DNA from 4 places in the Leuconostoc sp. DB-1 genome. Region 2 is predicted to be linked to each of the others. Evidence: riboswitches for the same ligand, from Rfam matches in the RefSeq annotation. Region 2 holds a riboswitch; each other region holds the start of a gene.
What was found. Region 2 has a riboswitch for thiamine pyrophosphate ahead of thiM (hydroxyethylthiazole kinase). Riboswitches for the same ligand answer to the same signal wherever they lie in the genome.
Positions count from the first base shown of each region.

Region 1: linked by a shared signal. The riboswitch ahead of HFP47_RS03540 (acetylornithine deacetylase) and the one ahead of thiM (hydroxyethylthiazole kinase) in region 2 are both predicted to bind thiamine pyrophosphate.
Region 3: linked by a shared signal. The riboswitch ahead of HFP47_RS05815 (nucleoside 2-deoxyribosyltransferase) and the one ahead of thiM (hydroxyethylthiazole kinase) in region 2 are both predicted to bind thiamine pyrophosphate.
Region 4: linked by a shared signal. The riboswitch ahead of tenA (thiaminase II) and the one ahead of thiM (hydroxyethylthiazole kinase) in region 2 are both predicted to bind thiamine pyrophosphate.

Region 1 covers NZ_JABFNJ010000001.1:757,850-761,065, forward strand. Annotated here, with positions in the region: gene HFP47_RS03530 (NAD(P)-binding oxidoreductase) at 63-698, opposite strand; gene HFP47_RS03535 (DUF6622 family protein) at 1,151-1,654, shown strand; TPP riboswitch at 1,806-1,894, shown strand; gene HFP47_RS03540 (acetylornithine deacetylase) at 1,983-3,216, shown strand, end outside.
Region 2 covers NZ_JABFNJ010000001.1:209,287-212,502, reverse strand. Annotated here, with positions in the region: gene thiD (bifunctional hydroxymethylpyrimidine kinase/phosphomethylpyrimidine kinase) at 1-420, opposite strand, end outside; gene thiM (hydroxyethylthiazole kinase) at 413-1,192, opposite strand; TPP riboswitch at 1,337-1,427, opposite strand; gene HFP47_RS01040 (ABC transporter ATP-binding protein) at 1,465-2,178, opposite strand; gene HFP47_RS01035 (ABC transporter ATP-binding protein) at 2,175-2,960, opposite strand; gene HFP47_RS01030 (branched-chain amino acid ABC transporter permease) at 2,932-3,216, opposite strand, start outside.
Region 3 covers NZ_JABFNJ010000001.1:1,191,177-1,194,392, reverse strand. Annotated here, with positions in the region: gene HFP47_RS05820 (phosphoketolase family protein) at 1-1,333, opposite strand, end outside; TPP riboswitch at 1,711-1,818, shown strand; gene HFP47_RS05815 (nucleoside 2-deoxyribosyltransferase) at 1,928-2,398, shown strand; gene HFP47_RS05810 (thymidylate synthase) at 2,423-3,216, shown strand, end outside.
Region 4 covers NZ_JABFNJ010000001.1:1,298,676-1,301,891, reverse strand. Annotated here, with positions in the region: gene hisC (histidinol-phosphate transaminase) at 1-405, shown strand, start outside; gene tenA (thiaminase II) at 493-1,197, opposite strand; TPP riboswitch at 1,269-1,371, opposite strand; TPP riboswitch at 1,504-1,592, shown strand; gene HFP47_RS06295 (ECF transporter S component) at 1,716-2,306, shown strand; gene HFP47_RS06290 (ATP-binding cassette domain-containing protein) at 2,320-3,216, shown strand, end outside.

The sequences.
Region 1 (3,216 bases), 550 kb from region 2:
TGTATTGGGCATATTACATTTTTATGTTGGGCATCCACTTATATCAAAGACTTCATGACTTATTAGATGCTTTCTAAAGCTTCAAATATAGGTGTATCACCATCACTCATTTTTATAACTTGATTTATTGTTGAATTGTGATTCAAAATGTCCGCTAATGTTGCGCCAACATTTTGAATTGAATTCTTCGTTAGCGCCTTATCATTCAAGCTAATTTTATTGGTTCCTGGTATGTCTACGAGTGCAGTTGCTTGTAAAATCGTATAATTAAGTTTCGTTTGTTTCACAAGATAATTATCCGCAAAAAATTTAGCGATATTATAATTCATCAAATCAGCCATTGCTGGATTATGCCATTTATTAGGTTCAAGTGAATATGCTGAGCTCAGCATGATATATCTAGAAACACCATTCGATTCAGCTATATTCATTGACTTGACTGCACCAAAAGCATCTGTTTGTAACAAGTCTTTATTGCGCGATCCGGCTACAAAATAAATTGCGTCAATGTCTTCAACTTTTTGAGATAAGGTTTCAATATCATCATGTAAATCAAAATTGATCGCAGTGATATTTTTGTGTTTCATTGTCCTTTCGGGGTTTCGTGATCCAGCTATAATTTCGTGATGTTGATTAATCAGGTGCTTGATTAACTCTTGACCAACACGACCATTAGCACCAATAACAAATATTTTCATTTTTTATTTCCTCAAATTAGGCTCATTTTTGAACATACCTTACTATATGTGAGTTTAACATAATTTATATTTTTGTGTTGCTAAGCACTTTCATTTAGAAAATGAATAACTGGCTTAAGAATTAAATACGATGTTCACTTTTGAAAGAACGATAAAAAAATTTTGTGAATGATTTTTGAGGACGAGACAATTGTATAATCCTTTGACTTTCCCCTCCAGATAGATGATGATTTTTTCCCTTACATATAAATGGTCACCACTTACATTTACACACTGACCTGTCGTCAAGTATTTTACCTCTTGTCGTAATTCTTATCTCAACAGTTATATTTTTCAGTATGATATTGAGTGTTGAAAGATATTTCTAATGTAGAAATTTTGTTGATCCGGTTTGTTGTGTAAATTGTCATTTCATACTAACCAAAATTTATGTAAAGAAGGGAAGTATCATCATGGCTGATATACTAAAATTTATTTTCGAAATCATTAACAACACACCGTTCTGGGTATGGGTTGTTTTAATTATACTAATTAAACGAGGTACCTCATTAATAAATGACAGTCCTGCTTCTATTGGAAGATCAATCATAATGCCTTTTATTTTCGTTATTTGGGGTCTAAATACAGTAGTAAACAAATTTGCTTCTCCAAATACTTTGCTGAGTTTTTACCTGGTGGCATTGATTTTAGGATTTTTGTTCAGTTACTTACTTTATATGCGACGATCTTTTTATGTTGAAGATGGTCAATTAATTCAAGAGGGTAGTGCCTTACCTTTAGTTATTATGCTAACCAATTTTCTAGTAAAATATATTTTAAACGTTATTCTCGCTATCCATCCAGTACTTTACACTCAGATGAATTTCAACATTTTTTATGGTATTGTTTCTGGGTTCACAGTTGGATTATTCTTTGGCGGCATTTATAAAACGCTTACGGCAAAAAACAATTTTTGAAGTCATAGTGAAAGGAGCTATTCCAGTTCCCAAGATCATGCTCAATTACACCATCGTAACCGTAAAACATAGACAAAGGTTCATGTAAGTAATTACGCGTGTCTTTTGACAGAGGTTGCAAAATAAGATATACTCGGTTAATAATTGAATAGTAAATAACTAGGGGCGCCAATTGGCTGAGAAGAACCCTTTGAACCTGAGATGGATAATGCCAGCGGAGGAAAGTGAATTGTGTGATACAACAGTAACTTGTTAGCAATACATATTTAAAGCAATTTTTGAGCACTTTTGTCCGCTGGCAAAAGTGCTTTTTTTGTGGAGGTAAAGCATGGATTTAACAAAAGTTACTCAACAAATTGCGTCGCAGCAAGATGATTTATTAGAATTGGTAAAGCAGTTGGTTGCTTTTGAGACCCCAGCGCCACCAGCACGTAACACACGTGAGGCTCAAAATTTTGTTGCTGATTACTTACGGCCTTTAGGATTTGATATTGATCAATGGGCATTATATGACAACGATGACATTGTGGTTGGAACCAAAAACGGTGATTCGACATATCAGAGCTTGATTATTAATGGACATATTGACGTTGCCTCGTTAAACCCTGATGAGCAATGGTCTTTTTCACCTTTTGAGGCTGTTATTCAGGATGATCGATTAATTGGTCGTGGTGTATCAGATATGAAGGGTGGACTAGCAGCGGCATTGTTCGCCTTAAAAACTTTACATGACCAAAACATTTCTTTACCAGGGAAAGTATTATTTGAATCCGTTATTGGTGAGGAAGTTGGTGAAGCTGGCACAAAATCAACCATTGATCATGGTTATACAGCAGACTTTGCACTCGTAACAGACTCAAGTGACTTAGAGGTTCAAGGGCAAGGCGGTGTTATCACGGGATGGATAACAATTAAAAGTGATCAAACGTATCACGATGGCTTACGTCGTAAAATGATTCATGCTGGTGGTGGTTTGCGAGCAGCAAGCGCTATTGAGAAGATGGCCAAGATAATTATTGGTTTACAAGAGCTAGAACGTGACTGGGCAATAAATAAGGTGTACCCAGGGTTTCCTGCTGGTACAAATACGATTAATCCAGCAGTGATTGAGGGTGGACGACATGCAGCCTTCGTAGCAGATGAAGCGCGTTTATGGATAACAGTCCATTTTTATCCCAATGAAACCTATCAATCTGTCACTAAAGAAATTGAATCCTTTGTAACTCGTTTAGCGCAAGCCGATCCATGGTTACAAAATCACTTACCTATTTTTGAATGGGGCGGAAGTTCTATGATTGAAGATCGAGGTGAAATTTTCCCAGCACTAGAAATAGATGAAAACCACGCTGCAGTTCAATCACTATTAAAGTCACACCAGATTACATTTGGAACTAGGACTAACATCTCTTTTTCGACCAGTGTCACTGATGGTGGCTGGTTTGGTGATGCGCACATTCCGGCTGCCATTTATGGTCCGGGTGATTTAAATAATGCGCATGCTGTTGATGAAAGCATTTCAATTGAGCGTTTGGTGCGGTACAGTCAATCTTTAGCACATTTTA
Region 2 (3,216 bases):
AGGCGTAATGAGCGTTGCCAGCGGTATCAAACTAGACTTAATAGCAACTATGGCCTCATCACTCAATAAGTGAGCGCCTCCCTTGGCAACCATTACAGGATCTAATACATAGTTACCAAAATCTGCTTGTTGTAAAAATTCAGACACTGATTTTACTGTGGGCACATCACCAAGCATGCCACTTTTTACAGCACTTATTTTTAAGTCATCAGCCACTGATTTTAATTGGGCATGGATCATAGATGGTGAAGTCATCGAAACTTGCTGTACACCCATTGTGTTTTGTGCTGTTAGAGCAACAATAACATTAGCGCCATAAACACCTTGGGCGGCAAACGTCTTTAGATCCGCGCTAACTCCAGCGCCACCACTGCTATCCATACCAGCAATTGTTAGAACTTGGGGTGTTTTATTAACCATGATTCAGCACACTTTCCTTAATAAAATTTTGAACATCGATATTATCAATAACAAATAATTCATCTAATAATTGATTTGTAAAAGAACCTGGTTGATTCGTTTTTGTAGCGGCTTTTTGTCCAGCAAGTTTGAATGTAGCCATTGCATTCATCACATTAGGAACCTTTAGCCCATCGGCAATGAACGCACCAATTAATGATGATAAGGCATCTCCTGTACCTACAATAGAAGATAATTGTTCAACATTTATATCAAGTGTTTGTGTGTATTGACCATCACTGACAACGTCACAAGCCCCGCTTAGCGCAATCACTGCACCTGTTTTTTTGGCGGCACGCTGTGCAATTTCAATTACGTCACCTTTTCCAGTAGCATCGATACCTTGACTAGCAAAATCAATATCGGCAAACCAAGCAATTTCGGCTGCATTGCCACGAATAACATCAACATGACCAGAGGCTAAAAATTGTGTAATGGCTTTAGACCTAAATGGAACTGATACAGCAACCGGATCTAATACGACTGGCTTGCCTAATTGGTATGCTTCCTGAGAAAGTTTAATAATATCGTTAATTTCTACTTTTTGAAGCGTCCCTGTGTTAATAATCACCGCATTGGCAATTCCGGCTAATTCCTTAAATTCTGCTAGCTCGCGACTCATTAACGGTGAGGCACCAACAACATTAACTACATTAGCTACAAATTGTGGTGTAACAAAATTTGCATAAGTCAGGACAAGAGGTGATTTCGTTCTAATGTCTGTAATATTCATGATTAAATTCCTTTTTTGTTTGGCTTCGTGTTTTTAAACAAATATCTTCATTAATTTTAAAAATTAACATTAATGAATAAAAAAACCGCTAACTATCAGAAAAGATTAGTTAACGGCTAAATAGGCATATTTATACACTAGAATAGTTCATTATTATAATCTTCCTTCGCACGAATTACCGTAATCAGGTTCAATGGGTATCTCTCAGCCAGCTTGGGCACCCCAGATATTTATTTAATTCTACTTCAGTGTACCTGAATCCATATGAATAATCAACCGCCTAAGTATGCTTTGCGCACGTCATCTGATGCAAGTAGCTCTGCTCCCGTACCTGTCATCGTGATCTTTCCACTTTCCAAAACATAGCCGCGATCCGCAATTTTTAGCGCTTGATTCGCATTTTGTTCGATTACTAATACTGTCATTCCTTGTGCATTAACATTTTTAATAATATCAAAAACTTTCTCAATAAATAGCGGTGCCAAGCCCATGGAAGGTTCATCCAACAATAACAATTTTGGTTTTGCCATTAATGCGCGACCCATGGCTAGCATTTGTTGTTCACCACCAGATAAAGTCGCTGCATCTTGATTACGTCTTTCCTTTAAAATTGGAAACTGATCGTAAATAAGTGTGTATTCATCTTTCAAGTTAATACCCTTGCCTCGAGTAAAAGCACCCAACTGTAGGTTTTCTTGAACAGTCATGCCAGAAAACACGCGACGTCCTTCTGGCACTTGAGCAACTCCACTTGAGACAATTCGCTCTGAATTCATAGTCAATATGTTTTGATTTTCAAATAAAATACGTCCCTTAGTGGGTTTTTCTAAGCCCGAAATCGTACGTAAAATTGTAGTTTTCCCAGCGCCATTAGCACCAATTAGTGATACGATTTCGTTATTGTTCACCACAAAGTTAACATCTTGTACCGCTTTAATGGCACCATAACTTACGTTTAAATTTTCAACTGTCAGTAATGCACTCATTCGTTATTTTCTCCCAAATATGCACGGATCACATCGGCATTTTGCTGTATTTCTAATGGTGTGCCACTGGCTAATAACTTACCGTACTCTAATACATATAATCGCTCACTGACAGCCATAACAAGGTTCATATCATGCTCAATTAAAATAATTGTCATCTTAAATTCTTGTTGAACTTGTTTAATTAAACGTGTTAAATCAGCCGTTTCTTGTGGATTCATACCAGCTGCTGGCTCATCTAAAAATAAGATTTTAGGTTTTGTGGCCAATGCCCGCACAATTTCTAAACGTCGTTGTTGCCCATATGGTAAGTTTGTTGCCAGCGTATCTTGTACCTCCAGCATATCAAAAATACTTAGTAGCTTACGAGCTTCGTTTTTTAGTTGCTCTTCATTTTTATAAAATGAAGGTAAACGAAACAATGAACTGAATACATGTGCCTGAGTACTAGAATTCATAGCAATCATAACATTCTCTAATACTGTTCGACTTTCAAACAAGCGAATATTTTGAAAAGTGCGCGCAACGCCTAATCGAGCACGTTTTGCAGGAGATTGACGATTGACATTAGCTAACTGCTGACCATCAAATAGGAGTACTTCTCCCTCACTAGGTGAATATACACCTGTTAGTAAATTAAATAATGTGGTTTTACCCGCACCATTTGGCCCAATTAAACCAATTAACTCATTTTCGGCAGCTTCAATACTAACACCATCAACAGCAGTTACACCTCCAAAACGGATACTTAAATCACGCGTTTTCAGTATTGTCTGAGCCATGTCCGTCTCCTTCATCAAATAACCATTTCTTTAATGATAGTTCTCGACTACCAAAAATACCTTGAGGTCTAACCAGCATCACAGCAATTAAAATAACAGCGTAGATGACCATACGCAAGGAACCAAAATTTTGTAACATTGTGTCTAACACACCTAACGCAATTGCTGTCACAACTGTCCCACTCATTGAGCCAATCCCACCTATCACAATAATAATTAAGATCATAATACTTTGCATAAAAGCATAGTCTTTAGG
Region 3 (3,216 bases), 980 kb from region 2:
GTTCTTTGATTGGTAATAGCCATTGGCGATTAGTTGTTTCAAAAATGTCTTGGAAACGATTAGAAGCTGTTTCATCTGGGCCAAAGCCACGGAAGTTAGTAGGATTAAGTTTGATGATATCACGCAAATAGTCACCTAACAAAATAGCATCTTGAGCTAAGTTATTGCCTGGCTGATTATTTTCTACCAAATAATTGTCAATGTCAGGTAAAATTAAAGGTTTGATAATACCAGCATTGGTGACCGAATTATTGGCCATACGTAGCTCTTTTTTCGGTAATACTTCTTGGATAGATTGTGTTAACTGACCGTTTTCATCAAATAATTCATCCGGTTTGTAAGATTGTAACCAATCAACCAGTTGTGGTATATATTCAGGATGATTTTGGTCAGCAGGAATTGGAATTTGGTGTGCACGAAATGAATTTTCAATTGGTTTGTCATCCCAAGTTTTTGGCCCTGTCCAGCCTTTAGGTGAACGTAAAACAATCATTGGCCAAAGTGGTCGTGTAATCTCTTCATTTGTCTGCTGAACGGCTTTTTCTCTAATGTCTTTAATCTCAGTAAATACTGTGTCCATGGTTTTTGCCATTTCTTCATGAACTTGCATAATCGGTTTGTCAAAAGAACTTACAAAGTAAGGGTGCCATCCCAGACTGTGGAAATACTCGGTTAGTGTTTCATCAGATTCTCGAGAGAGAACTGTGGGATTCGCAATCTTGAAGCCATTTAAATTCAAAATTGGTAATACAGTACCATCATTTTTAGGATTCAAAAATTTATTAACATGCCATGAAGTGGCTAGGGGTGCTGTTTCTGCTTCACCATCGCCAACAACAACCGCAGCAATGAGGTCTGGATTATCCAATACAGCACCAGCACCGTGCAAGATAGAATAGCCTAAAGCACCACCTTCATGAATCGATCCAGGTACTTTAGGATCAGCATGTGAAGCAACGCCACCGGGGAAAGAGAAACGCTTAAACATTTTCTGCATACCCGCTTCATCCTGTGTGATTTCTGGAAATGCTTCGGTATAACTACCATCAAGATAAGCATTTGAAATCATTACTTGTCCGCCATGGCCAGGCCCCTCAATGTAAAACATATTCAAATTAAATTTATTAATAGCACGATTTAAATGGGCATAAATAAAGTTTTGACTAGGAATCGTGCCCCAGTGCCCGATTGGGTGAATTTTAACTTGTTTTGCCGTTAACTTTTCCTTAAGCAATGGGTTATCTAACAAATAGAGTTGTCCAACTGACAAATAATTGGTAGCTCGCCAGTAGGCATCTAAATTGTTCAGGTAATCTGTTGAATCGATATTCATTTGATACTTCCTCCAATTTGTGACAACGCATACACAAAGTGCATGCTACGATTGCGTAAAAATATTGCAAGATATAAAATTAACTTTGCAAAGTATAGTGAAAAGTTCAGAAATAAATTGATAATTAATCTGAACCTGGCGAACACCAATTCATTATCAAGCCGTGTTTTTACATATTCATCGTAAAGGTTGTTTTTTAAAAAGTCAATACCAATACATTAATTGGTACGACCCAATTAATGTATTGGTATTGACTTTTATGGTTATAATCGCGTCATAACGGGAATTAACGTCTTAAAATTACTATTTGGTAAAATAATTTGTTTGCATACTTCTGAACAAGTGTGTTACACTCGATTTTGTTATTAGTCGATTAATTAACATACTAGGGGTGCTTTTAAAAAAGCTGAGAGAGAAGAGATAATCTTTGAACCCTTTGAACCTGATCTGTAGCAAGCAGCGTAGGAAAGTATGAATATATGATTTTTTTGCAATCATATAAACAGCCATACTATATCTAAGAGCGTTTGCAATATAACTGTTATTATTGCAAACGCTCTTTTTCTATGTGTTGAAAATTTAGGAGGCAATTTTGTGAATCAACGTATTTTTTTGGCGGCACCTTTCAAACAACTTTTGAATCAAAACAATCGAGTCAATACGGAAACTACACAGGCACTGCAGCAAGTAATGCAAGTGTTAGAAGATAAAGGAATGTTTGTGGATAATGCGCACAAACGAGAGAATTGGGGATTAGAAATGATGACCCCCACTCAATGTACAGATGCTGATTTTAATTCCATAAAAAATTGTGATATTTTAATGGCTTTTCCGGGTAGCCCAGCATCACCAGGTACCCATATTGAAATTGGCTGGGCGTCAGCATTTCATAAAAAGATTATTTTGCTTTTAAAGAATGATGTTGACTATGCATATTTGATACGTGGTCTTGGTGTAATTGGGGACGTAGAGTATATCTATTACGAAGATATGAATAGTTGCCTTTCACAAATAAGTAATGTGATAGACAATTATCTACAACACAATAAAGTATTGTCAAAGTAGCGTTGAATGAGGGAGTTGAGTTAAATGACAACATATGAAACCTTTGATGATGCCTATATAGCCGAACTAAATGAAATATATCATCATGCAGAATTTTTCAATGAGCCCAGAGGATTTAGTAGTCGGGAAAAATTAGGTGTTAATTTTAAAATTGAAAATCCCGTACAGAGAATTGTATATAGCCAAACGAGAAAAACAAATATTATCTTTAATTTTGCGGAGGCATTGTGGTATCTAACAGGAAACAATAGCTTGTCTTACATCAGCTATTACAATAAACGAATGCCTGATTATTCAATGGACGGGCAAATACTAACCGGTACGGCATACGGCAAAAAGCTGTTTCATTTTGGGGAACAAAACCTAAATCAATGGCAGAACGTTAAACAAGAACTGCTAAATGATGCTGATTCGAAACGAGCGGTAATCCAAATATTTGATGCACACGAATTAACAATTAATCAAAATTTAGATGTATCTTGCACATTGGGATTGCAGTTCTTAATTAGAAATAACCAACTTAATATGGTGGCTTACATGCGAGCAAATGATGCGTTTCGAGGCATAGTAAGTGATATTTTTTCATTCACCTTTATCCAAGAATTTATGGCACGAGAGTTGAATCTTAAAGTTGGAAAATATTACCATAGCGTGGGCACAATGCATATTTATGAACCTGATAATCAGTGGGTGACGCATGTGCTCAATGAATCAAATGATCAAACATTTATCTCTCCTAAAATGCCACAAGGAAATAATTGGGCGATGGTACATGAGCTAATGCATTATGAAGAAAAATTGAGAAAAAAAGAATTAAC
Region 4 (3,216 bases), 1.1 Mb from region 2:
TACGGTCTAGCTAATTTACGTGTTGGATATGGCATCATGCAAGATACCCTTTATAGTGCGATGCAAGCAGTTCGTTTACCCTATAATTTATCAACCTATCAGATTGCTGGTGGCACGGCTGCTGTATTAGATCAAGAGTACTTGCAGAAAAATGTCCAACGTTTTCAAGTAGAGCGCCAAAAGTTCCAAGATTTTTTGACTAAAAATAAGTTTAAGTTTTATGAATCACAGGCTAATTTTATTTGGATAAAGGTTGGCGAAACGAAAAAAGTTGGTCAAAAATTATTAGAACAAGGTTTCCAAGTCAACGATCGACTTAATCCTGAGTGGATTCGTATTGCGTTAGGTACACCAGAAGACAATGCTGAATTAAAATTAGCTTTTTTGAAAGCTACAAACAAATAAATTCACGGATACACAAAAATGTTGCGTCATTAAATAACGACGCAACATTTTTGTGTTATTAAATTTCACTTCTTTACATCAATAGCCTTACAAAGTGTTTGCCTGATTTAATACATCTTTGAAGCGCCAGTCTTCTTGGTGGTAGGCTTGTTCCCAGAACTGCCATTCTAATTCACAACTTTTAAGAAAAAAATGTGTGGCCTGTTGGCGTTGTTGAGTTGTTGCATTTTCTGCCAAGCGATCTATCCATTCAAAGATTTTGTCAGATAGTGAAACTTCCGAATCATCATCTGTATTATCATAAAAATCAATCCAGCTTTTGAATGGGTTATCATTTGTGTTTGCTTTCTCCTGAACTTGTTTTTTTGCAATTTCATTATAGGTCCAAGGGCACGCCTGAAAAGCAGCTAGAATATTTAATAAGGAGCCGGTGTCAGCCGCACGATACATATGTGATTCGTATAGATATGCTTTAGGTGTTGGCGTGGCGTGTTGCAATGTTTCATATTCAACGCCGGCAACGTCACAAAAAACATGATGGGGATGAATTTCGCTATTTAAAATGAAATCAATTGAATCAGCAAAAAATTTCATTTCATTACGATCAGTTAATTTTGTAATGGCATTGGCATAAATTTTGATAAATTCACTAAGATATTGGAAATCTTGTTCAACGTAAAAAATCAAAGCTTCTCGGGGAACGTAAGCGTCCGCAATGCCACGAACAAATGCGTGATCATGAATGGCTGTCATAATTGGTGCAGCTTGGGTGCGCAATTCTTCTGAAAACATAATTTCTCCTAAAATCTTTACATATCCAACAAAAAAACTCTCTCTTGACTAGGCAAAAAAGAGTATCTTTTGTAAAAAGAATACCACTTTCCTACGCTAGCATTGACTAGATCAGGTTCGAAGGGATTGATAAATAATATCATCTCAGCCAAGAAGGCACCCCTAGTGGACAGCATATATATTTTTTAATGAGATTAGCATAGCATTGAAAAATTAAAATTGCAAATGGTTTTATGGTGTAGCTAATGGGCTAGAAAATTTCTTTGCATTTAAAATTAGAATAGGTTATACTAATTCACGAAGTTAATATTTTATCTGGGGTACCGTAAGGTTGAGATAATACCCATTGAACCTGTCAGGTTAATACCTGCGAAGGAAGAATAAGTTAGATTAAGATGTCTTTTTGATGCCATCAATCACTAAATTCTTTTGTGGTTGGTGGCTTTTTGTATGGACACTTATACTATAAAAGGTATTTTATCGAAACATACAACCTCGAAACAAGAGGAGAGATGTTTATGGAACAAGTAGAAACAGTAACAGCGGGATCAAAAGGGAAATGGTCTTTGCGAGAAGTCATTTTAATGGCGTTGATTGGTATTGCCTTTGGTGTGATTTATTTTATTATGGATCCAGTGTACACAGCACTTGATGCAGTCTTAGTTCCGCTTGGGTTACACCAATACACCATTGCAATCACTATTGGGCCATGGATGATGGCAGCCCCATTGGCTAGTTATTTATTGAAACGTGTTGGTGCGGGATTAATAGGTGAATTGCTTGGCGCCACTGGAGAAGCCTTGTTGGGCGGCTATTGGGGTGTTGCAACACTAATTTCTGGATTTATTCAAGGTATCGGATCAGAGCTTGGTTTTACTTTGACAGGATATAAAAGCTGGAAAATGGGTTTGATTTTGTCAACATTTACTGGAACATGCGTGACATTCATCTGGTCATTGTTCCACGATGGATATCTACAATTTGATTTTGGTATGCTAGTTGGGTTGTTTATTGTTCGCTGGATTTCAATTGCATTTTTTGCCGGTCTATTAGTTTACTGGATTGTCAACTTGCTAGAGAAGTCTAAATTATTAAAAACAAACCGATAAGGTCAATAAAAGTATGACGGAATTAAAGGCCAATCATTTGGATATTAAATTTGACGATGAAATTATCTTAGAAGATATTTCACTGGAGATTAGACCAGAACAATTTATATTATTAGTTGGTTCATCTGGATGTGGCAAATCAACTTTGATGACTGCCTTAGCTGGGTTATATCCTAAATATGGCGGCGAATTGTCACAGGAAGTGTCTTTGAACCATCAATCAATTGCTCAAATCAAAGCGAACCATCGCGCTAAAAAAGTTGCCATGCTATTTCAGCATCCAGATCAACAATTTGCCATGGATCGCGTAGAAGATGAATTAATTTTTTCATTAGAAAATTTATCTTTAACTACCGAGGAAATTGATAAGAGAATTAATTCTGCTTTATCAGAGGTAGGAATTGAATCACTGCGACACCGAGAACTTTCATACTTGTCAGGTGGAGAATTGCAAAAGGTTGCTTTAGCTGAAACATTAGCGATGGGTGCAGAAATTATTTTATTGGATGAACCTTTTGCGGCCGTTGATCCAGAGCATCGACATGAGTTACAAGTATTGTTAAAAAAATTAGTTGATCAAGGACATGGTATTTTAGTTTCAGATCATGACACAAGTGGATACGAAAATCTGATAACAGATTTATATCGTATTGAAAATCGACATATAGCATGTATTGATTCTACAGCTTGGTCTCCTTTTTTTAAACAAGATGTAAATGATAGTATTGTTACTAATGATGAATTTAATGAGTCTGTGTTTAGCATGGCACATGTGACGGTAAACAACGGTAAACAATCCATATTGAAGAATAGCAGTTTTGAGTGGGCAAAAGATAAAATCACCTTAATTACTGGACCCAATGGTATTGGAAAATCAAGCTTACTGCTTACTTTTGCAAGATTACACGAT